DNA from 4 places in the Shinella sp. JR1-6 genome. Region 1 is predicted to be linked to each of the others. Evidence: riboswitches for the same ligand, from Rfam matches in the RefSeq annotation. Region 1 holds a riboswitch; each other region holds the start of a gene.
The links. Region 1 has a riboswitch for cobalamin ahead of bluB (5,6-dimethylbenzimidazole synthase). Riboswitches for the same ligand answer to the same signal wherever they lie in the genome.
Positions count from the first base shown of each region.

Region 2: it holds a riboswitch for cobalamin, as region 1 does, so the genes downstream of both, nrdH (glutaredoxin-like protein NrdH) here and bluB (5,6-dimethylbenzimidazole synthase) in region 1, are expected to answer to the same signal.
Region 3: it holds a riboswitch for cobalamin, as region 1 does, so the genes downstream of both, EXZ48_RS09670 (CbtB-domain containing protein) here and bluB (5,6-dimethylbenzimidazole synthase) in region 1, are expected to answer to the same signal.
Region 4: it holds a riboswitch for cobalamin, as region 1 does, so the genes downstream of both, metE (5-methyltetrahydropteroyltriglutamate--homocysteine S-methyltransferase) here and bluB (5,6-dimethylbenzimidazole synthase) in region 1, are expected to answer to the same signal.

Region 1 covers NZ_SHMI01000005.1:31,643-37,103, reverse strand. Annotated here, with positions in the region: gene EXZ48_RS10130 (DUF2865 domain-containing protein) at 52-1,161, shown strand; gene bluB (5,6-dimethylbenzimidazole synthase) at 1,154-1,846, opposite strand; cobalamin riboswitch at 1,892-2,113, opposite strand; gene EXZ48_RS10120 (SDR family oxidoreductase) at 2,170-2,988, opposite strand; gene EXZ48_RS10115 (diguanylate cyclase domain-containing protein) at 3,225-4,736, opposite strand; gene EXZ48_RS10110 (ammonium transporter) at 4,835-5,191, opposite strand; gene EXZ48_RS10105 (NAD+ synthase) at 5,195-5,461, opposite strand, start outside.
Region 2 covers NZ_SHMI01000010.1:15,679-21,139, forward strand. Annotated here, with positions in the region: gene nrdE (class 1b ribonucleoside-diphosphate reductase subunit alpha) at 1-1,420, opposite strand, end outside; gene nrdI (class Ib ribonucleoside-diphosphate reductase assembly flavoprotein NrdI) at 1,408-1,803, opposite strand; gene nrdH (glutaredoxin-like protein NrdH) at 1,814-2,035, opposite strand; cobalamin riboswitch at 2,286-2,504, opposite strand; gene EXZ48_RS18130 (cold-shock protein) at 2,721-2,924, shown strand; gene EXZ48_RS18135 (MFS transporter) at 3,021-4,232, shown strand; gene cls (cardiolipin synthase) at 4,321-5,461, opposite strand, start outside.
Region 3 covers NZ_SHMI01000004.1:417,689-423,149, reverse strand. Annotated here, with positions in the region: gene cobW (cobalamin biosynthesis protein CobW) at 204-1,253, opposite strand; gene cobU (bifunctional adenosylcobinamide kinase/adenosylcobinamide-phosphate guanylyltransferase) at 1,257-1,781, opposite strand; gene EXZ48_RS09675 (CbtA family protein) at 1,783-2,577, opposite strand; gene EXZ48_RS09670 (CbtB-domain containing protein) at 2,590-2,766, opposite strand; cobalamin riboswitch at 2,814-3,181, opposite strand; gene EXZ48_RS09665 (peptidoglycan-binding protein) at 3,261-5,216, opposite strand; gene EXZ48_RS09660 (cobyric acid synthase) at 5,367-5,461, opposite strand, start outside.
Region 4 covers NZ_SHMI01000011.1:17,728-23,188, forward strand. Annotated here, with positions in the region: gene EXZ48_RS19130 (hydantoinase/oxoprolinase N-terminal domain-containing protein) at 1-1,455, opposite strand, end outside; gene EXZ48_RS19135 (Lrp/AsnC family transcriptional regulator) at 1,459-1,962, opposite strand; gene EXZ48_RS19140 (sugar-binding domain-containing protein) at 2,252-2,584, opposite strand; cobalamin riboswitch at 2,683-2,897, shown strand; gene metE (5-methyltetrahydropteroyltriglutamate--homocysteine S-methyltransferase) at 2,996-5,347, shown strand.

The DNA of each region.
Region 1 (5,461 bases):
AACTGCATATGCGGCCGGAACGCGGCCCAACCAATTCACGGGATCGATGATGTGACCGGGCGCCTTCGCCTCCTCCTTGCCATTGCAACCGGCCTGCCGCTGCTCCTATCGGGCGGCACGGCGGCGGCGAACGTGTGCGAGCGCCTCCAGGCGGAGCTGGCCAACCTGCCCAAGGTGGTGGTCGATACGACGAGCGCCCGCAAATATGCCGGCGCGATCGCCCGCCAGAACATTCAGCTGCGCAAGGCCAAGAGTGACCAGCGCCGCCTTGGCTGCTCGGGCGGCAGCATCATCGTGGTCGGCGGGGCGAATGCCGAAGCTTGCGACACGCTCTCAAGCGTCATCGGCAAGATGGAGCGCAACCTTGAAATCCTCGACAAGAAGCGCCGCGAATTTGCCGGCGGCACCTCGTCGCAGGGCAAGCGCAGCCGTCTCACCGCCCTCCTGGCGAGCAACGGCTGCGGCAACGAGGCGAAGGTCATGCCGATCGCGGCGACCGAGACGCTGCGCACGCTCGATGAAAAGCGCACCCTGCCCCTCGGCACCGCGCCCGACGGCAGCGAGCGCCTGAAACTGCGCTCGCTCGGCGGCAGCAACGGCCATGGCAACCTGCGCACCGTCTGCGTGCGCACCTGCGACGGCGGCTTCTTCCCGATCTCGTCGGGCGCGACACCGCTCGACTTCCGGCGCGACCAGAAGGTCTGCGCCATGATGTGCCCGGAAACCGAGACCGAACTGTTCTACCAGTCGATGACCAGCGGCCAGGAAACCGAGCAGATGACCTCCACGGTCACGGGCCGCCCCTATTACGAAATGCCGAACGCCTTCTCCTACCGCACGCGCGACCTTTCCAAGCCCGGCGCCTGCGGCTGCAACCTCTCGGCCTACTACCAGGAGATGATCAAGCGCGAGAAGGCGCTGAAGGGCGACGACGCCGAGACCGCGCGCGCCGGCACCGCCGACGATTCCGACAGCGGCTCGATCACCACCATTCGCACCCTGCCGAAGAAGGAAGAGACCCCGGTCAAGATGCCGGCGAAGGTCGAGGAGCGCGACTACGACCCGGCCAGCAGCAAGGTGCGCACGGTCGGCCCGGTCTTCCTGCCGGCCAACGAATCCGCCATCGACCTCGGCCGCCCGGTGGATGCCGGCGTCAACTGACGCCTTCCTCCGGCCAGCGTTCCTCGAACACCAGGTCTTCCAGCGGCAGGCGTTGCCGCCAGCCCTTCACCGCCAGCTCCGGCTCACCGTAGAGTCGGTCGACGAAGCCGACGCACAGCCAGGCGACGATCTCGACATGGCCGGGTATGCCGAGGATCGAACGGATATCGCTGTCGTGGAAGATGCTGACCCAGCCGACGCCGACGCCTTCCGCCCGCGCCGCGAGCCACAGGTTCTGCACGGCGCAGACCGTGGAATAGACGTCCATTCGCGGGTTGTGCGTGCGGCCGAGAACCACGCTGCCGCCGCGGGTCGGATCGCAGGTCACGCAGATCGACAGCGGCGCCTTCAGGATACCCTCCAGCTTCAGCGCACGATACTGCGCCTGACGCTCTCCTTCGAACATCGCCGCCGCCTCGGCATTGGCTTTCAGGAAGGCCGCATGCACCGCCTGACGGGTCGCCGCGCTGCGCACCAACAGGAAGTTCCATGGCTGCATGAAACCGACAGACGGGGCATTGTGAGCGGCCTGCAGCAGGCGGCCGACGAGGTCGTCCGGCAGGGGATCGGTCAGGAACTGGTCGCGCACGTCGCGGCGCGTTTCGATGGCACGGTAGACGGCTTGCTTTTCCTCGCGGGAAAAGGCGCCCGCCCGGACCAGAGGGTCCAAGGGTTCGCTTCGCATCGTCATCTCCCCAACAATGCGTCACAACCTGCCGCCGTCCGCGCGGTTCGGTCTATCGTGCCAGGCCGGTCTTCTGACTTCGGGTTACGCGGCAGGCACCTGCCTTCCCGGTTGAACAACCAGTGGCAAAAGCCTGAATCGATTCAAGCTTTTACGGTGCAAACCATCCCCGTCACAGCGTTGGGCACGTTCCGGACCTGAGCGTTTCGCCCGCACCGGATTCCCGATTCTCCCGCCGGAGCGGGCACCTGACGCGAAGGATATGCGCATGGCTTGCGGGCACGATCAAGCCCGCCTGCGCCATGCACCGCCGTGCCTGCGCCTCAGAGCGGCGCATCCGGATGGGGCGAGCCGTCATAGGCACCCCAGATAGACTGGTCGAAGCAGATCACCGAGCCCGTCATCAGGCCGGATTCCGGCGAGGAGAGATAGGCGCAGGCCCGCGCCACCTCGGCCGGATCGACGAGCCGCCCGAAGGGCTGGCTTGCCGCCGCTTTCGCCAGCCAGTCGTCGGCCGCGCCATGGAATTCGCGCTGGATGCGATCCTCTCCCTCCGAGGCCATCCAGCCGATGTTGAGGCCGTTGACACGGATGCGGTTGCGCAGAACGGCATAGGCCGTGTTCTTGGTCAGCGTCTCGAGCGCGCCCTTGGAGGCACAATAGGCGGCGATGAAGGGCTGGCCGGCCTTGGCCGACATCGAACCGATATTGACGATGGTGCCCTCGGTCTTCTCGCGCCGCATCACCGTGATCGCCTCCTGCATGAGGAAGAACGGCGCGCGTACGTTGACCGCGAACATGCGGTCGAACAGCTCCGGGCTCGTATCGAGGATCGTGCCGCGGTCGGTGATGGCGGCGGCGTTGACCAGCGCGTCCACACGGCCGAAGGCCGCGTCGCAGGCGGCAATGACCGCGCGCGCATCCTCGACCACAGCGAGATCGGCCTTCACATAGAGTGTCGCAACACCCGTCGCGCCGGAAATCTCCTTGGCCTTCGCCTCGCCCTTGGCGGCATTGCGACCGCAGATGACGAGGCCCGCCGCACCCCGCTCGGCAAAGAGCCGGGCGATCGTCGCCCCCAGTCCCTGCGTTCCTCCCGTGACGACGGCGATCTTGCCGTCGAGCCGCGCACCTTCACTCATGCCATGCCTCCCTTGCAGACCGGCCGACACTGGCTCGCGAACAACGAGAAGCCGATCGACACATGATTCATTTCCGCAAGCAAATCCCCTATCGGGCTGTTTCTCAAGCCATTTCCGGAGACAGAGACCGACCGGACACGACTATCTTCAGACAGGGCCGGCGCCTGCTGCGGCGCATCCTGGCGGAAACCCCATGGAAACAAGGCGGTAGGCGCTTCAGTGCGCAGGGCGACTGGTCAGGCCGCGCGTACCGCATCGGCTTCGGCAATCGCGTCGCCAGCCATGTCGCCGACATGAACGGCTCGGTTGCGACCGGCATTCTTGGCCGCATAGAGCGCCGCATCCGCCATCACCATCACATCGTGCAGGCTACCACCATGGTCCGGGAACTGGGCAATGCCCGCGCTGCCGCCGATGACCAGAAGCTGCCCGTCATGGGCGATCGGTATTTGCGCATCCCGGACAAGGCCCTCAGCAAGCTCGAGGAGCATCTCGCGGCTGGAGACACCGCCAAGGAGCACGGAAAACTCATCGCCGCCGAGGCGGGCGACCGTACCGAGCGGGCCGATACGCTCGGAAAAGCGGCGTGCGACAGCCTGCAGCACCGCATCGCCAGCCGCATGGCCGTACCGGTCGTTGACGGCCTTGAACCGGTCGAGGTCGAGAGCGACGATCGAGAAGGGCTGGCTCTCGCCCTTGCGGATGGCATGGCGCACCTCTTCGTCGAAACCGCTGCGGTTCTTCAGCCCCGTCAGCGGATCGTGCTGGGCAAGGAAGGCGTTCTGCGCCTCGCTGCGCTGCAGTGCCTTGACCAGTGCAGAGAAGCGCAGCGTGACAAACAGCATGACGCCGGCAAAGACCAGCACGAACATCGCGATCTGCGGCAGTGCCGATTTCCAGACGAACAGGCCGGGCATGTTCGGCCGCCAGGAGGCGACCATCGGATTGTAGGTATCGGCACCGACCGGCGTCATCACCAGCCCCGGCTCCTGCGTCACGATGGGCGTGAAGCCGAGGTCGCGCAAACCGAGTCGCCGCTCGGTATTGGCCAGCATCTTCTGCGAAACCGGCTTGACGGTGATCAGCAGCGTCGGCTGCATCCGGCTTGCGGGAATGTAGAGCGACTTCGGGATAACTGCCTGCACGACGACGATGCTCATGACGCGGTCGATGAGGCGCATGCCGGAGACGTGGATTTCCGGCAGCGCCGGCGTCAGCAGGTCGGGGTCCTCCTTGGCGCCCTGGACCTGCCATCCGCCACGGTCGGGCGACAGCGCCTCGCGGTAGGCGCGCTCGGCCTTGAGCGTCAGGTCGCTCACCCAATGCAGCTTCTCGCGCGCCTTGCTTTCGGAAACCGTCTCGCCGCGATGCACGCCGAGCACCTTTTCCCCGTCCGGCGTGGTGAAGATCATCCAGGAAAAGCCGAAGTCGGCCCACATCCAGTCGCGCAGCTGATCCTTGACGAAGGCATCACCCGGCATGCCGTCCTTCAGTTCGTTGAAGGTCTTGTCCCAGAAGGACAACTGGCTCTGGTACTGCACCACCTGGTCGATCTGATGGCCGAATTCGTTGCGCACCAGCGTGCGCTCGGTCTCGGCGGCAAAACTGTCGGCCCGCTCAATGGCATAGTCCAGCACGAGATAGTTCGCGGCGCCGAACAGGACGACGATCATCACCGCCGCCATCCGGATCGCCAGACCAACCCCGCGTCGCCGCATTGAGCGGCCCACCTGCGCCTTGCCTGTCATCGTTTCCCTGCCTGTCCCCTGCCGGTTTCTCCGGCTTATGGGACGAAGGCTAAATGACAGACGGCAAAATTCGCTTAAATGAGCTGGTGAGCGAAAACTTAACTTCCGCCAGCCGGATCCGGGAAACCTGACGCTCCATCCTGCCGAGTCTCCTCCTCCGCCGAGAGCTTCCGGCAGATAGACTGCATCAGCACAAGATTGCGCTGGTCGCGCCAGGTGGTGACGACACCCCAGACGAGGAGCAGCAGGATGGAAAGGAAGGCAACGCCGAGAATGACGAGGCTGCCGGTTGCAAAGCCGTAGAAGCCGAAAACCGCCGGCGTAGCGAAATAAGCGATCTGCGCCGAAAGCTGCCGCCCGGCCGAAAGATCACTGAGTGACCACAGCCGGATCAGCCGGACTTCCTCCTCGGTGAAGGCCGGGCGCAGGCCCGGCTTGTCGGCGGGATCGCCCACGCCCTACCCCCGGTCGCGATAACGGTTGGTGATCGGATAGCGCCGGTCTCGTCCGAAATTCTTCTTGGTGATCTTCACGCCCGGCGCGGACTGGCGGCGCTTGTACTCGGCGATGTAGAGCAGGTGCTCGACGCGGTGCACGGTCGCCGCGTCATGCCCGCGGGCGACGATCTCCTCGGTGCTCATCTCGCGCTCCACCAGGCATTCGAGGATGTCGTCGAGCACCGGATAGGGCGGCAGCGAATCCTGGTCGGTCTGGTTGGGACGCAG
Region 2 (5,461 bases), on a different contig from region 1:
CGAGGCCGATGGCGTGGCTATCGTCGTTGCCCTTCTCGACCGAGGGGACCGAGGAGATGTGGCTCATCTCGGAGACGGCGGTCAGCGCACGGATCGAGGTTTCGATCGTTCGTCCGAAATCCGGCGAGTCCATCGCAGCAGCAATGTTGAGCGAGCCGAGATTGCACGAAATGTCCTTGCCCATCCTGGCATAGGAAAGGTCGTCGTTAAATTCGCTCGCCTCACTTACCTGCAGGATCTCCGAGCAAAGATTGCTCATGGTGATGCGGCCGGCGATGGGGTTCGCGCGGTTCACCGTGTCCTCGAACATGATGTAGGGATAGCCGCTCTCGAACTGGATCTCGGCAAGGATCTGGAAAAAGTCGCGGGCCTTGATCTTCTTCTTGCGGATGCGGCCGTCCTCGACCATCTCGCGGTACTTCTCCGTCACCGAAATCTCGGTGAAGGCCACGCCGTAAACGCGTTCGATGTCATGCGGCGAGAACAGATACATGTCATCGTTGTTGCGAGCGAGCTCGAAGGTGATGTCGGGGATAACGACGCCGAGCGACAGGGTCTTGATGCGGATCTTCTCATCGGCATTCTCGCGCTTGGTGTCGAGGAAACGCAGGATGTCGGGATGATGGGCATGGAGATAGACCGCCCCCGCCCCCTGCCGCGCACCGAGCTGGTTGGCATAGGAGAAACTGTCCTCCAGCAGCTTCATGACAGGGATGACGCCCGACGACTGGTTCTCGATCTGCTTGATCGGCGCGCCCATCTCGCGAAGGTTGGTGAGGGAGAGCGCGACACCGCCGCCCCGCTTGGAAAGCTGGAGCGCCGAATTGATCGAGCGGCCAATGCTCTCCATGTTGTCCTCGATGCGCAACAGGAAGCACGAGACGAGCTCGCCGCGCTGTTTCTTGCCGGCATTGAGGAAGGTCGGCGTTGCCGGCTGGAAACGGCCGGAAATGATCTCATCGACGAGATCGCGGGCAAGCTGCTCGCTGCCGCGCGCCAGCGTCATCGCCACCATGCAGACGCGGTCCTCGTAGCGCTCAAGGTAGCGCTTTCCGTCGAAGGTCTTCAGCGTATAGGACGTGTAGTACTTGAACGCGCCGAGGAAGGTCGGGAATCGGAACTTCTTGTCATAGGCGTGGTCGAAGAGATCGCGTACGAAGTTGAAGGAATACTGGTCGAGCACTTCCTGCTCGTAGTACCCTTCGGTCACCAGATAATCGAGCTTTTCCCTGAGATTGTGGAAGAAGACCGTGTTCTGGTTGACGTGCTGGAGGAAGTATTGCTTTGCCGCCTGCCGGTCCTTGTCGAGCTGGATTTTTCCATCCTCATCGTAAAGGTTCAGCATCGCGTTCAGCGCATGATAGTCCAGCGCGGTGATTTCCGGCGTCTTCGTCGGTTTCTCGAGCGTCATCGTGTCCAAAATCGTTCCAGTCCCTGTCTGACGTTGTCGACGTCCTCATCCATGCCGAGAAGCTCGAAGCGGTAGAGATACGGCACACCGCACTTGGCGGAGATGACGTCGCCGGCGAGCCCGAAGGTCGCCCCGAAATTGCTGTTGCCCGCGGCAATCACGCCGCGAAGGTTCGCGCGGTTTTCCGCATCATTGAGGAAGCGGATCACCTGCTTGGGAACGGCGCCTTTGCCATCCTGGCCGCAATAGGTCGGCACGACGAGGACGAAGGGCGCGCGCGCCCTCAGCGCCTCGTCGGCGCGAAGGGGAATGCGGGAGGCCGGAAGGCCGAGCTTTTGCACGAAGCAATGGGTGTTTTCCGACCGGGAGGAGAAATAGACGAGCTCACCCATCGCCCCGCCCTCAGGCCAGTGCGCTGATCATATCAGGGCGGAAACCGGCCCAATGCTGCTCACCGGCAACGACGACGGGAACCTGACGGTAGCCGAGGCCCTGCACGAGCGCGAAGGCATCTGCATTCTCGGAGATATCGACGACACGGTAATCGATGCCGTGGCGGTCGAGCGCGCGGGTGGTCGCTGAGCATTGAACGCAAGCTGGCTTGGAGTAAACGGTGATCGGCATGGTTTCCTCATATTCTGGCGATTGGGCATGGAGGGGCGTTCGGTCATCCGCCGATGACCGTTCGTGAACTGAAAATAGATAGACGGCGGCCCTCAAGGACGGCCGGAGCGGGGCGCCGCTTACTCGCGCGGAGGCACTGGAAACAAATTCGACATGACTTCACCCCGAAGCTATTCATACGGAGCATCTGGGGAGACGGCGGGGCGGCATCATTCCACAACCCATCGCTCGCCTGCCGGACACCCCGCCCGTGGACGTTCATGAACGAGGCAGGTCTCCTGGCTTGCGGGTCGCGGCATCCGTCCGCCTTCCCAAGGCATTTGCGCCTCAGTGGCTTTGTCGAACGTATGCTCGCCGCTTACAGTTGCGGGGGCAGCTCCGGATTGACGCAGCCATCATGGCCACACCGGATTCCCGTCTTAGCCTCCGACTCTCTCGAATCGGAGGAACCTTGAACACTAGATATGGTATAGGACGCAATTCCGCCGTCAACAGTTAGCTCGATCGCTCGGTTGCGAAACGCAAGTTATCCCCATGACGGATGGCGAAAGCCCTTCGTCGCGAGCACTTTTCCAAGCCTAGATTTCCACAGACACCATTCCAGCGTGAATAAGCGGTTGCCGGACCAGCGTACGACGAATAAGCTCCTGCTGCGGCAAGGTGCCGCTCGATCACTGAGGATACCATGGCTACCGGAACGGTTAAGTTTTTCAATCAGGACAAGGGCTTCGGCTTCATCACCCCCGACAATGGCGGAGCAGACGTGTTTGTTCACATATCTGCGGTACAGTCCGGCGGCCCGCTGCGGGATGGCGCAAAGGTCAGCTACGACATCGGCCAGGATCGCAAGACCGGCAAATCGAAGGCTGAAAACGTTCAAACGCTCTAAGAGCGCGCGCTATTCGATGACGACCTCGGATGCGTATGGTTCATGGACGTCGCCACGGCGTTCGACCACCGCATCCGAACGGTCTCGAATGCAGATATGACCGTCGCCATCCGCACGCCCACGACGCAGCCGAGGACGCACCTCGCAGTTCTTGTGGTTTTGGGGCTAACCCATCTCCTCAACGATCTGATGCAGTCGCTGATTCCGGCTGCCTACCCAATCCTGAAGGATGCGTACGCGCTCGATTTCGTGCAAATCGGCCTGATCACCATGACCTTCCAGATTGCCGGATCGCTGCTGCAGCCGGTCATCGGCATGGTGACCGACAAGCACCCCGCACCCTATTCGCCTGTCGTGGGCATGATGTTCACCCTTTCCGGACTCGTGAGTCTCGCATTCGCCCACAGCTATGCGATAATTCTTGTCTCGGTGGCGCTGATCGGCATCGGATCATCCATATTCCACCCTGAGGCGACCCGTATGGCGCGCTATGCGGCCGGCGGCCGGCAGGGGTTGGCCCAGGGTCTCTTCCAGGTTGGCGGTCAGGCCGGAGGCGCGCTCGGCCCGGTCTTTGCAGCATTGATCATCGTGCCGTTGGGGCAGCCGAGCCTCGCCTGGTTCGCTGCCCTTGCCTTGCTCGCCATGACGCTTCTGGCCTGGATCGGCAGCAAACAGCGCCAGATCAGTGCCGAGTTCGCGGCAATGCGGATAGGTGTAAAGAAGGCGGGCGGAGCGGCACGCCATGCGCCCGCGACGATCGCCATCGGCCTCGTCGTCCTCACGGCACTCATGTTCACCAAGAACGCCTACGGCGAGAGCTTCAAGTCGTTCTACATCTTCTATCTCATGGAGAGGTTCGGCCTTTCCATCCCGGCGGCGCAGATGATGCTGTTCATCTTCCTGCTCGCCTCGGCCGTCGGCGCGCTTGTCGGCGGCATCGTCGGCGACCGCATCGGGCGCTACCGCATCATCTGGATTTCTGTCCTCGGGCCGCTTCCTCTGACACTGATGCTGCCTTATGCTGATCTGTTCTGGACGGGCGTGCTGACAGTGATGATCAACCTGATCATGGCCAGTGCCTTCGCATCGATCCTGATCTATGCAATCGAGCTGCTGCCACATCGCATCGGGTTGATCGGAGGACTGTTTTACGGCCTGAACTTCGGACTTGGCGGTATCGCCGCTGCCCTCCTCGGGATTTTGGCCGACCGCTATGGCGTCGAAACGGTCTATGCCATCTGCTCGTTCCTGCCGCTCGCAGGGCTCCTCGCCTGGTTCCTGCCGAAGATCGAGGAAGGCGGGGCCTAGCGACCTGAAGCGCTTGTCACAACCGCTCCGGAAACCGGAGGACGGCAATACCGCCGAAAGGGCGACGAGACACACATCTCCACCGAGGCTATAAAACGGGTCCGACGATGGCGAGGCCGTTGTTCCTCAGGCGCTTCCAGACAGACCAGCGTCCCACCTCCTCCGGCAGGATCTGCCGGCATCGCGCGAGATAGGCTTCCTGCCGGGCACGCAAGGTTGTTGTCAGGTCGACATCTTCGAGAAGGATGTTGTTCTCGTAGTTGAGATCGAAGCTGCGCCGGTCCATATTCGCCGAGCCGATCAGCGAGATGGCGCCATCCATGGTCAGGGTCTTGGCATGGAGCAGCCCGGCCTCGTACTCGAAAATCGTCACGCCTGCTTGGAGAAGGTCGAGATAATAGCTGCGGCTTGCCGCCGCGACGGCGAAGTCATCATTGCGCGCGGGAAAGATGATGGTCGTCTCGACACCCCGGTTGGCGCAGGCGCAAAGTGCGGCCTGCATGGCAGCATCCGGTACGTAGTAGGGTGTCGTTACGAAGAGCGAACGCTTTGCGGCATAGATCAAAGTCTCGAACATTTCCGGCATCGCGGAATTTCGGAATGTGGGGCCGGTGGCGACCACCTGGGCGGTAAAACCAGGTTTCGTATCCACCATCTGCTTGCGTAGGAGGTGCCCGATGTCGCCGCCGCCATTGCCCATCCAGTCGCTGGCGAAAAGATGCTGGTTCTGCCGTACCACCGGCCCTTCGAAACGCATCAGCACATCGACCCAGGGCGCGAATCTTGCTTTGGGCAGGAATTCGGGATCAGCGCAGTTCTGACTGCCGCAATAGGTGATGCGGTTGTCGATGACGGCGATCTTGCGGTGGTTGCGCAAGTCGATGCGGCCAGTGAGGGCGCGCAAAAGCGGATTGCCGATCACCAACGCCCGGCGGACCTCTACACCCGCTCCCGCCATATCGCGCCAGAGCGGGCCACGCACAAGCGCACGTGAGCCAAGATCATCGACGAGAACGCGACAGGCGACCCCGCGACGCGCCGCCCTTTGCACCGCCTCAGCGACCGCCGTGCCGTTACGGTCGGCGAGCCAGATGTAGAAGAGAAGGTGGACATGGTCGACCGCCGCATCGATATCCGCGACCAACGCTCTGATGGCGGCATCCGAGTCCTCCATCAGCCGGGCGCTGTTGCCTCCGGTTGGCGCATAGCCGCTGATCGAGCGCCCGACG
Region 3 (5,461 bases), on a different contig from region 1:
GGTCAAGCCCGAAGATGACGATGGACGGCAGGGACGGTGGGCAACGATCGTCCCCCCCGCGCCGATCGATGGGCTTTGCAGCCTCTCCTCCCCTCCGTCATCCCCGGGCTTGGCCCGAGGATCCATCGACGCGGCACGCCCAAAAAGGCCGAGCCGCACCTGAAACGCCGAAGGGAGGGACTGCTGCATGCTCATGCCGGAACTCACACCGCCGCAGCGATGGCCGCACGCACGGCGGCTTCATCCATGTCATGCAGGCCGATGACGACGAGGCGGGTACCGCGGGCCTCGCCCGGGGCCCAGGCACGCTCGAAATAATGGTCGATACGGCTGCCGACGGCCTGGATGAGCAGGCGCAGCGGCTTGCCGGGCACATCGGCAAACCCCTTGACGCGCAAGACGTCATGCGTGGCGATGGCGCCCTTGAGACGCTCGATGAAGGCGGCCGGATCCACGATGGCGGGCAGCTCGACGACAAAACTGTCGAACTCGTCGTGGTCGTGCTCCTCGCCGTTCTCGTGCTCCATCTCGTGGTGCGACTTGCGGTTGGCGATGTCGTCCTCCGTGCCGACGCCGAGGCCCAGCAGTACGGCGGCGGCGACCTCGCCATTCTTCGCCTCGATCATCGAGGGTTTGCGTTCCGTGCGAGAGGCGACCTCGTCGCGCACCGCCTTGAGGCCTTCGGCATCGATCAGGTCGGTCTTGTTGAGCACGATAAGGTCCGCGGCGGTAAGCTGGTCCTCGAACAGTTCCTCGAGCGGGCTTTCATGGTCGAGGTTCTCGTCTTCGACGCGCAGCGCATCCACCCGGTCGTGGTCGTCAGCAAAGCGGCCGGCGGCAACGGCGGCGCTGTCGACGACAGTCACCACGCCGTCCACCGTCACCTGCGTCTTGATTTCCGGCCAGTTGAAGGCGGCGACCAGCGGCTGCGGCAGGGCGAGGCCCGAAGTCTCGATGACGATATGGTCCGGGCGGTTCTCCCGCTCCAGCAGCTTCGTCATGGTGGGAATGAAATCATCGGCGACGGTGCAGCAGATACAGCCGTTGGTCAGCTCGATGATGTCGTCCTCGGTGCAGGCTTCCGCGCCGCAGCCCTTCAGCACGTCGCCGTCGACCCCGAGATCCCCGAACTCGTTGATGATGAGCGCGATGCGTTTTCCTCCGGCATTCTGCAGGAGGTTGCGGATCAGCGTCGTCTTGCCCGCGCCGAGGAAGCCGGTGATGACGGTGGCGGGGATCTTCTGTTGCAGCATGGCTCAACCCTTCATTTTCAGCGGCAGTCCGGCCGCGATAAAATAGACTTCAGGCACGAGGGCGGCGACCTTCTGGTGCAGCCGCCCGGCATGGTCGCGGAATTCGCGCGCCATGCGGTTTTCAGGCACGATGCCGAGGCCGACCTCGTTGGAGACAAGCACGATCCGCCCCGGCGCCTGTCGAAGAGCCTCCAGGAGGCCCGAACATTCGGCGGCGATGTCGCACTCCTCCAGCATCAGGTTCGTCACCCACAGCGTCAGGCAGTCGACGAGCACGGCCCTATCGGCCCGGGCGACGTCAGCGATGCGCGCGGCGAGCGCCAGCGGCTCCTCATGGGTCTGCCAGCCGTCGCCGCGGTCCTCCCGGTGCCTTGCGATGCGCTCGCGCATCTCGTCGTCGAAGGCGCGGCCCGTGGCGATGTAATGACGCGAGAGGCCGGTCTCGGCGACCAGCCTCTCGGCAAAAGCGGATTTTCCGGAACGCGCGCCGCCCAGAACCAGGACGGCTCCGGGCGATGTCACTGTCATATCAGGCTGCCTTGGCGATCTTCTCGTTGGCAAAGCCGAGCGAGAGGCCGAGCACGATCCAGAAGAACAGGGTCGTGGCAAGGGCAGCGACGGCGAACTCCGCACCGAGCACGGCCGGAACGTTGCTGGAAATGTCGCTGGGCTGCGGGGCGCCATAGACCTGCGGCGCCGCGATCAACGCAATGCCGATGACCTTGGCGACGATGTTCGGCTTGAGGAACAGCAGGTAGAGGCCGGCCGCCGACAGGATGACGGTTGCGATCCACCACACCTGGCGGTCGCCGAGATCGGCGGCAGGGAAGCCCGGAAGCTCCGGCGGCAGGCCGATGGCCGGCAGCATGTGCACGGCAAGCCAGCCGGCCGCGCCCCAGAGCGCGCCGTTCGCCACCGTGATCGGATGGCCGGACACGAGGCTGAAACCGGCAAGCAACAGGCCGAAACCAGCGCCCGTGACGAGGTTTGCCAGAAGCGTGCCGGAGAACCGGCTCATGCCGAACATGATGCCGCCTTCCTCGTGATCCTCCCCCTCATGGGCATAGGCGACGGAGACCGGCGAGAGCGCAGAGGCCATGTCGAGGATGACCGCGCCGAGCGAAGAATGCTCCTGCGTCTGTGCAGCGCCTTCCGTGCCCGTGGCCGGCGTCGTGCCTTCGGTTGCGGGTGCGGCTTCGTCGCCGCCCTCGAACTCCTCGGCATGCAGGATGAGCGGCACGACTCGAGCCTCCTGGGCGGCTGTCATCAGCACGCCGGAGAACAGCCCGGCCACCAGGGCGGCCAGGAGATAACGAACGATCATGTCGAAAACTCCTTAGTGGCAGGGAAAGCCGTAGGAGTGACGCGTATCGTGTGCCGTGTCGTGCAGCACGGCGGAATTCGCAAGGCCCGCACCGAACACCAGGAAGGCGCCGAGCAGAAGAGCGAAAACACCGGCGACGAGACGGTCGTTTGCGGAAAGGGTAACAGAAGACGTAGTCGAAACAGCCATGACAACCTCCGTGCAGGCAGCGGGGAAACCTCCCCAGGTCGGACGAAATGTCCTTCACATTGGCTGGCAGGTCTCCTGGCTCGCAGCGTCGGGCGTTGAAAACGCCTGCGGGGCACCCTCGCCTTCCCAGGCTAAGGCATCGCGAAAAGGCGGACGATTCGTAGAAGAAGAGGCGTCCAACCCCTGCTGATCGCGATGCCACCCAGTGGCTTTTCCGTCTGGTTCTCACAGCGCGAAACCACGGCACCATTGCCCCGCTCCCCGCAGATCCTCCCATCCGGATGGGCGTCCCTCGCCACTCTACAGTCGCGGGGTCGGCCGTGATTGCAGCGCCCTGATTGGGTCCGCCGCGTCACATTCCCATTTACTCCCCGATCCGTTTCCGGATCCGGGAACCATCCAATAGTCTGGATGATTATGCTTCCACCCCCGGGAAGTCAATCGACCGGCAGCGTCATCACCTGTGCTGAAACCGCCGCCCGGCCGTCGTATTCTCAATAGCCGGGGATGATCACCAGACCGCCACCATCGTTGTAGTAGCCGTCGTCGCGGTAGTAGCGCTCGTAGTAGCCATCGACCGGGCCTTCCAGCACGTCATAGTCCTGCTGGTAGCGGCGCTGGCGATTCTGCCTGGTCTCGGCATATTGCGCAGCCTGCCGAAGCGCACGGTACTGCTGGCGGGAAAGATAACCATCGGCGCGGTAGCCCGACGAGCCCTGCCAGGCGGCGATCGCCGAACGGGTGCGCGAACCGAAGACGCCATCGACGCCGTAGGTGTTGAAGCCGAGCATGCTGAGCCAGCGCTGCGCCTGGGCGCGGGTCGAGCGCTCCATATAGGCCTCGCGCCGGTCGACGATCGGCTGCTCGGCCTTGCGCTCGGCCTCAACAATCGCCGTTTCGCTGTCCGTCCTGGGCTTTGCTTCCTGCCGGGCGGTGTTTGACAGCGCCGACAGGCGCTCGCGCGCATCGGCGACGAAGCGGCCGTCCGGATATTCGTCGAGATAGGCGCGGAAAGCCTTTTCCGAGCCGTCGAGCACGGCCTTCTGGAAAGTCTCTTCCTCGCGCTTGGCCGCATCGTCGGCCTGCTCGACGGCAAGGCCGCGGTCCTTCCTGTCGGCGCCCTGCGCTTCGTTTTCACGGGCGGCAGTCGCCGTGTCGTTCTCCTGCGCGGCACGCTCGGCGGCGGCCGCCTCCTCGGCGCGCTTTTCAGCCTCTTCTGCAAGGCGGGCCGCCTCGGCAGCCTTCGCCTCGGCATCGGCAGCCGCCTTCGCGGCTTCCGCCTTCAGCCGCTCCACCTCGGCCGCCTTTTCTTCGGCAAGCTTGCGTGCAGCGGCGGCCTCTTCCTCGATCCGCGCCTTCTCGGCCGCAGCCGCCTTCTCCGCTTCGACGCGCTTGGCTTCGGCTTCGCGCCGGGCCGCGGCTTCCTCTTCCGCACGCGCCTTTTCCGCAGCGGCCGTCTCTTCGGCCTTTCGTCGTTCGGCTTCCGCCTTCAGCCGGGCCGCTTCCTCCGCCTTGGCCTTGTCGGCGGCAGCCGCGGCCTCCGCTTTCAGCCGGTTGGCCTCGGCAGCCTGCTCTTCGGCGCGTTTGCGGGCAGCCGCTTCCCTCTCTTCCGTCTCCGCCTTCAGGCGTGCGGCCTCTTCGGCCCGGGCCTTCTCCGCCGCTGCGGCTTCCGCGCGCGCCTTCTCGTCGGCCGCAGCCTTTTCCTCGGCAAGCTTGCGCACTGCGGCGGCCTCTTCGGCCTTCTTCGCATCCGCCGCCGCCTTCAGGCGCGCAGCCTCTTCGGCCTGGGCCTTCTCCGCCGCTGCGGCTTCCACGCGCGCCTTCTCGTCGGCCGCAGCCTTCTCTTCGGCAAGCTTGCGCGCCGCCGCAGCCTCTTCGGCCTTCTTCGCGTCCGCTTCCGCCTTCAGGCGCGCGGCTTCCGCGTCCGCCTTCGCCTTTTCCGCCTCCGCCGTTTTGCGCGCGTCCTCCTCGGCCTTCAAACGGGCCGCCTCGGCGTCGGCCTTTGCTTTTTCAGCCTCGGCGGTCTTGCGCGCCGCTTCTTCAGCCTTGGCCTTTTCCACTGCGGCCTGTTCTTCCGCCTTCGCCTTCTCGGCCGCAGCAGCCTCGTCGGCCTTCGCCTTGGCGTCCGCCTCGGCCTGCTGTGCCGTGCCCGTCGCCGGCTTCGCCTTGGCGGCGGCCTGCAACTCGGCAATGCGCAGACGCGCCATCGAGGCGAAGGTGCCGTTCGGATACTGTTTCAGATAGCCTTCATACTGCGTGACATCGCTGCCCGCAGAGACCTTCTGCCAGAGGGAAAACTCCTCTTCCCAGCGCTTGCCGGCGCTGCCGGCCTCCTTGCCGGTGGCGCTCTGCGCAAAGACGGCCGTCGGCTGACCGGCGAGCGACAGCCCGACGATGCCGGCAATGCCGAGCCGCACCAGAACGGAGCGTGCGAGAGGTCCAGAACCCATGTATCTCACCCTTTCGGATCGCGCGAAGGCGCCAGCACCCGGCGATCCCGGGCGGATTTCCGTCACTCCTCGCACCGAATTCTGGCGCAACTTTGGTGCGGCAGGCCGGCAGCGAAGGAACCCGATGGCTGTACGTTTCAGATGGGCGGTTTAATCAGCCCGGCTTAAAAGACCGTCGAGCCAGCGCGGGTCGAGAACGGCCTCCAGCTCCGCCGCAACCCCATCGAGCGCCGCATCGACACTCT
Region 4 (5,461 bases), on a different contig from region 1:
GCTCACCGTTTCGTGCGCTGCACCCGCTTCGACAGCGCGTGCGCGCGCTTCGGCAACGATGGAGTCCAGCGCCTTCTCCCGTGTCGTGCCTTCCAGGGAGACGACGCTGTCCACTTCGCCGGAGACCTGCGCGATGGCTGCGCCGATCGCATTGGCGGAGCCGAAATGATCCGGCTTCAGCGACACCGAGGTGCCCTCCAGCAGCCCTTCCACGAGCACCGAGCCGCCACCGACGAGGATAGCCGGGATCGGCTCGGCGCTCGGTTTCATGCGGTCGAGAACCGTCTCGATGCTGGCTTTCATCTGCGCCAGCATCTGTCGGGCGAATTCGGGTGTGATGTGGCTGAGCCGGTCGCGGTCCCCGAGATCGACGAGGCCGGCGGCCACTGCGATGTCCGTCGCCGTCAGCGTGTCGCCACCGAAGCAGAGTGCTTTTTCCGGCAGGCGGAAGCCGACCGAATCCGGGCCGACTGTCGAGGGCGGTCCGGACCGCACGATGCTGCCACCGCCAAGGCCGAAGGAATAGACGTCCGGCACGCGGAAATTGGTCGGCACACCGCCGATCATCGCCCCTTCGCTGCGCGTGCGCGGGAAGCCGGCGACCAGCATGCCGATATCGGTGGTGGTGCCGCCGATATCGATCACTGCGGCGTCGGACAGTCCGGTCAGAAAGGCCGCTCCACGCATGGAGTTGGTCGGGCCGGAGGCGATGGTGAAGACCGGATAGCGCTCGGCGAAGTCCGCCGCCATCAACGTGCCGTCGTTCTGGGTGAGGTAGAGCGGGCAATCGAGGCCGAGTGCGACGAAGGCCGAGCGGAAGGCGCCGACGGTCTCGTGGCCGAGCTTATGCAGGCTTGCGTTGAGGATCGTGGCGTTCTCGCGGGGCAGAAGGCCGGTACGGCCGACACGGTGCGACAGGCTGATCGCGGCGTCCGGCATTTCCTCGGCAACGATTTCGGCCGCCTCGTTTTCCATGCGAGGATCCACCAGGGCGAAGACCGAGCAGACCGCGACGGCGGAGATGCCTTTGGCACGCCAGTCGCGACAGGCGGCACGGACTGCGGCCACATCAAGTGGGGCGATTTCGGAGCCGTCGTAGTTCACGCCGCCGCCCACCATGGCTGCGCCGCCTTCGACGATGGGACGCAGGGTGTCGGGCCAGTCGATCATCGGCGGCAGAGAGCGCGTCGCTGCGCCGCAAAGCCTGAGAACACCGACCTTTTCAAGATGGCGCCCTTCGACGACGGCGTTGAGGAAATGCGTCGTGCCGATCATGACAGCGTTGACGGCGGCGGCGGTGATGCCCGCTTCGGCGAGAACCGTGCGGATTGCCGCGCCGACGCCCGAGGTCACGTCAGCCGTGGTCGAGGCCTTCACCGTTGCCAGAACCTCGGTGCCGCGCAGCAGCGCCGCATCCGTATTGGTCCCGCCCACATCCACCCCAATGCGCAGCATGGGTCATCCTTTCTTCTTGCCGCCGAGGTCCGTGCCGCGGCCGATCGCGGTGGTTCTCGTGCCGAATACCTTGTAGAGCCGCAGGACCGCCGAACTCGTCACGCGTTTGACGCCGGGCAGCTTGCCCAGTTCCTGATCCATGAATTCGAGAAGCGCCGCGTGATCGGCGACGAAGAGCGAGGCGCTGAGATTGGCTGTACCGCTGGTCGCGGCCAGGTAGCCGATCTCCTCGTACTCCGCGAGCTGGATGGCAACGTCTTCTATCTTGCCGGCTTCGACCTCGATCAGAAGCTCGACCTGCACGTCACGTCCGAGCGCCACGGGATCGGGAATGGCGCCGATCACGATCATCTTCGCCTGGAGCAGGGCGGCGATGCGATTACGGATCGTGCGTTCGGAGACGCTGCCGATCCGGCCAGCGATTTCCGCCGCCGAGAGGCGCCCGTCCTCTGAGAGATAACGGATGATCTCGCGGTCCAGATCGTCAACGACATAACGCTGTGTCATGGGGCGTTCCATTTCGGCCTGTTTTGAGCAGTAAATTTCCGAAACGGAATTGTGTCAAGAATATTTCAGCCGCATAGGGTGAATTTTTCCGAAAATGACCCGGATATGGTCCTTGGCGTACGATTTGTTGCCGAATCGGAAATTAGCGGAGTGCCATGACGTGTCGTCTGGGTGGCGCGCTAGGGTTTGCTGATCCTTTTGAGGGGATCTCTGTCAAGGCAGGCGAGCGCACCAGGCGGCGCTGAGGTGGGGCGACCCCAGCACGGCTGCTATCCGTGCTTGGTGCTTGTCACCACTCGTCGGGTGCCTGATCCTGACGCAACTGCTCGGTGGATGCCATGTCGGTGACGAGATGGGTGGCATGGCCGCCCTTGAGCACGGCACGGATAGCATCCGTCTTGTTGGCGTCGCCGGCCACGCACAGTCGCCGCGGGAGGCTGAGCAGATCGTCGAGTTCGATGCCGATGACGCGGTTGTCGAAATCGTCGGTATTCTGCCGTCCTCGCCGTCGATGAAGCGGCAAATCAAGACCGCGGCGGCGCCGAGATTGCACCATGATGGCCGCGCAGAATTCCGCGGAAAGTTCCCGGTTTCCCGCAGATGCGCCGGTGACTTGCACCACGCTCAGGCCCTCGGGGGGGCGGGCAGTTCCAGGGTGATAAAAAATACATAAAGGCATAAGTATTTCTTTATGTCTATTGACAATCCGGCCCGGATACCATGAAGTCCTGATGTCGTGGTTCCCTGGAGCGGCTCTGCCTCTCCAGGGCTAAGAGGGAATCCGGTGCGCCGATCATTCGGCAATGCCGGGGCTGCCCCCGCAACTGTAAGCGGTGAGCCGCTGTCCAGGATGTCACTGAGGCGCCTGCCTTGGGAAGACGGACAGCAGTGACGACCCGTGAGCCAGGAGACCTGCCAAGACGAAACAACGTCCACGGGCGGGGTGTCCCGGTGGTTGCTGCGGTCCGTCTTTGACGGGGATGGCCGCACGCGTCCGCTTACCCATGCCCCCACCAACCAATGGGGTATGACAATGTCCAACAAAACTCTCTCGGTCGGCTCTCTCGGCTTTCCGCGCATCGGCCGCCACCGCGAATTGAAGTTCGCGCTCGAAGGTTTCTGGTCCGGCAGGATCACCGAAGACGATCTTCTTGAAACTGCGAAGACGCTGCGGGCGGAAGCCTGGATGCTCCAGCGCGATCGCGGGATCACCAAAATCCCCTCGAACGACTTCTCCTTCTACGACCATGTGCTCGATACCGCGGTCATGGTCGGCGCAATCCCGGCGGATTATGGCTGGGAGGGCGGCGACGTGCCGCTGTCCGTCTCTTTCGCCATGGCGCGCGGCAGCCAGGAGGGGAGGCACGCCGGTTGCGGCCATGCCCATCACGGCCACGGCGTTCCCGCGCTCGAAATGACCAAGTGGTTCGATACCAACTACCACTACATGGTGCCGGAGGTTTGCGAGGATCAGGTCTTCACGCTGACCGGGCAGAAGCCGGTCGATCATTTCCTGGAGGCCAAGACGCTTGGCATCCATACGCGTCCGGTCGTGCTTGGACCGGTCACGTTTCTGAAACTTGCCAAGGCTCGTCCCGCGACCTTCAAGCCGCTCGATCTTCTGACAAGGCTGCTGCCGGTCTATGAAGCGTTGTTCCGCCGGTTGCACGCCGCCGGTGCGGACTGGGTGCAGGTGGACGAACCGGTCCTCGCCCTTGACCTGACCGAAGGCGAGCGCCATGCCTTCAAGGTGGCGTACGCGGCCTTCGCGGCGGCCGTTCCTGAGCTGAAGATCATGCTCACCACCTATTTCGGGTCGTTGGGCGACAATCTCGATGCCGCGGCCGCGCTTCCGGTCGCCGGCCTCCATGTCGATCTGGTGCGCGCTCCGGAACAGCTTGATGCGGTTGCAGCGGCTATGCGTCCCGATCAGACCCTATCGCTCGGCGTCGTCGACGGCCGCAACATCTGGCGTGCAGACCTTGCCACCCTTCTGGAGCGGTTGGCACCGGTCGTTGCCGCGCGCGGGGTCGATGCCATCGAGGTCGCCGCGTCGTGCGCATTGCTGCATGTCCCTGTCGACCTCTCCCTGGAGACGGCACTCGACGAGGATCTGAAAGCCTGGTTGTCCTTCGCGACCCAGAAGCTGGATGAACTCGCGATCCTCGGCAGGGGCCTGGCCGCGGGCAAGGATGCCGTCCGGCAAGCCGTCGACGATGCCACGCAGGCGATCACCGCCCGGGCCTCCTCGCCGAAGGTGACTGATCCCCTCGTCCAGGGCCGCATGGCCGGTATCGACGGGGGAATGAAGAAGCGTATGAATGCCTTCGAGGATCGGCGGCGCCTGCAGGCGGCGGCGATCGGGCTGCCGCTGTTTCCGACGACGACGATCGGTTCGTTCCCGCAGACCGGCGAGGTTCGCAAGGCGCGGTCGGCGCATGCCAAAGGTACCCTCAGCTATAAGGACTACGAGGCATTCCTGCAGAAGCAGACCGAGGACGCCATCCGCTGGCAGGAGGAGATCGGCCTCGATGTGCTCGTTCACGGCGAGTTCGAGCGCAACGACATGGTGCAATATTTCGGCGAGCAGCTCTCCGGTTTCGCCTTCACGCAGTGCGCCTGGGTGCAGAGCTACGGATCGCGCTATGTGCGCCCACCGATCATTTTCGGCGACGTCTCCCGCCCCAACCCGATGACGGTACGGTCGTGGCGTCACGCCCAGTCGCTCACCGAAAAGCCGGTGAAGGGCATGCTGACGGGGCCGGTGACGATCCTCAACTGGTCCTTCGTGCGGGACGACGTTGCGCGCAGCACGGTTTGCCGGCAGATTGCGCTCGCCATCCGCGACGAGGTTCTGGATCTCGAAAGGGCTGGTGCGAAGCTGATCCAGATCGACGAGGCTGCGCTTCGTGAGGGCCTGCCGTTGCGCCACAGGGACTGGCGGCACTATCTGGACTGGGCGATCGAATCCTTCCGCCTTTCTTCGGCGGGCGTCGCGGACGAAACCCAGATCCATACCCATATGTGCTATTCGGAGTTCAACGACATCATCGCGGCCATTGCGGCGATGGATGCCGACGTTATCTCCATCGAGACGTCCCGTTCCAGGATGGAGCTGCTCGATGCCTTCCGGAGCTTCAAGTATCCGAACGAGATCGGCCCCGGTGTCTACGACATCCATTCGCCGCGCGTGCCCGACGTCAAGGAGATGGCAGACCTCATCACACTGGCGCGGGAGCGTCTTGAGGATCGCCAGATCTGGGTCAATCCCGATTGCGGCCTCAAGACCCGCAAATGGGAAGAGGTAAAGCCGGCGCTCCTGAACATGGTGGAAGCGGCGCGGCAGCTGCGCGGGTCGCGCGCTGCGGCGGCCTCGGGGCGGTGAGCACCACGCGCCGATCGACGATGCCGGGAGCAATCCCGGCGTCTGCGGGGCCGCGTGGTCGCACTGGCCGCTGCCGGCGAATTGTATTGCTGGCCGGAGCAACGAGCACGACGG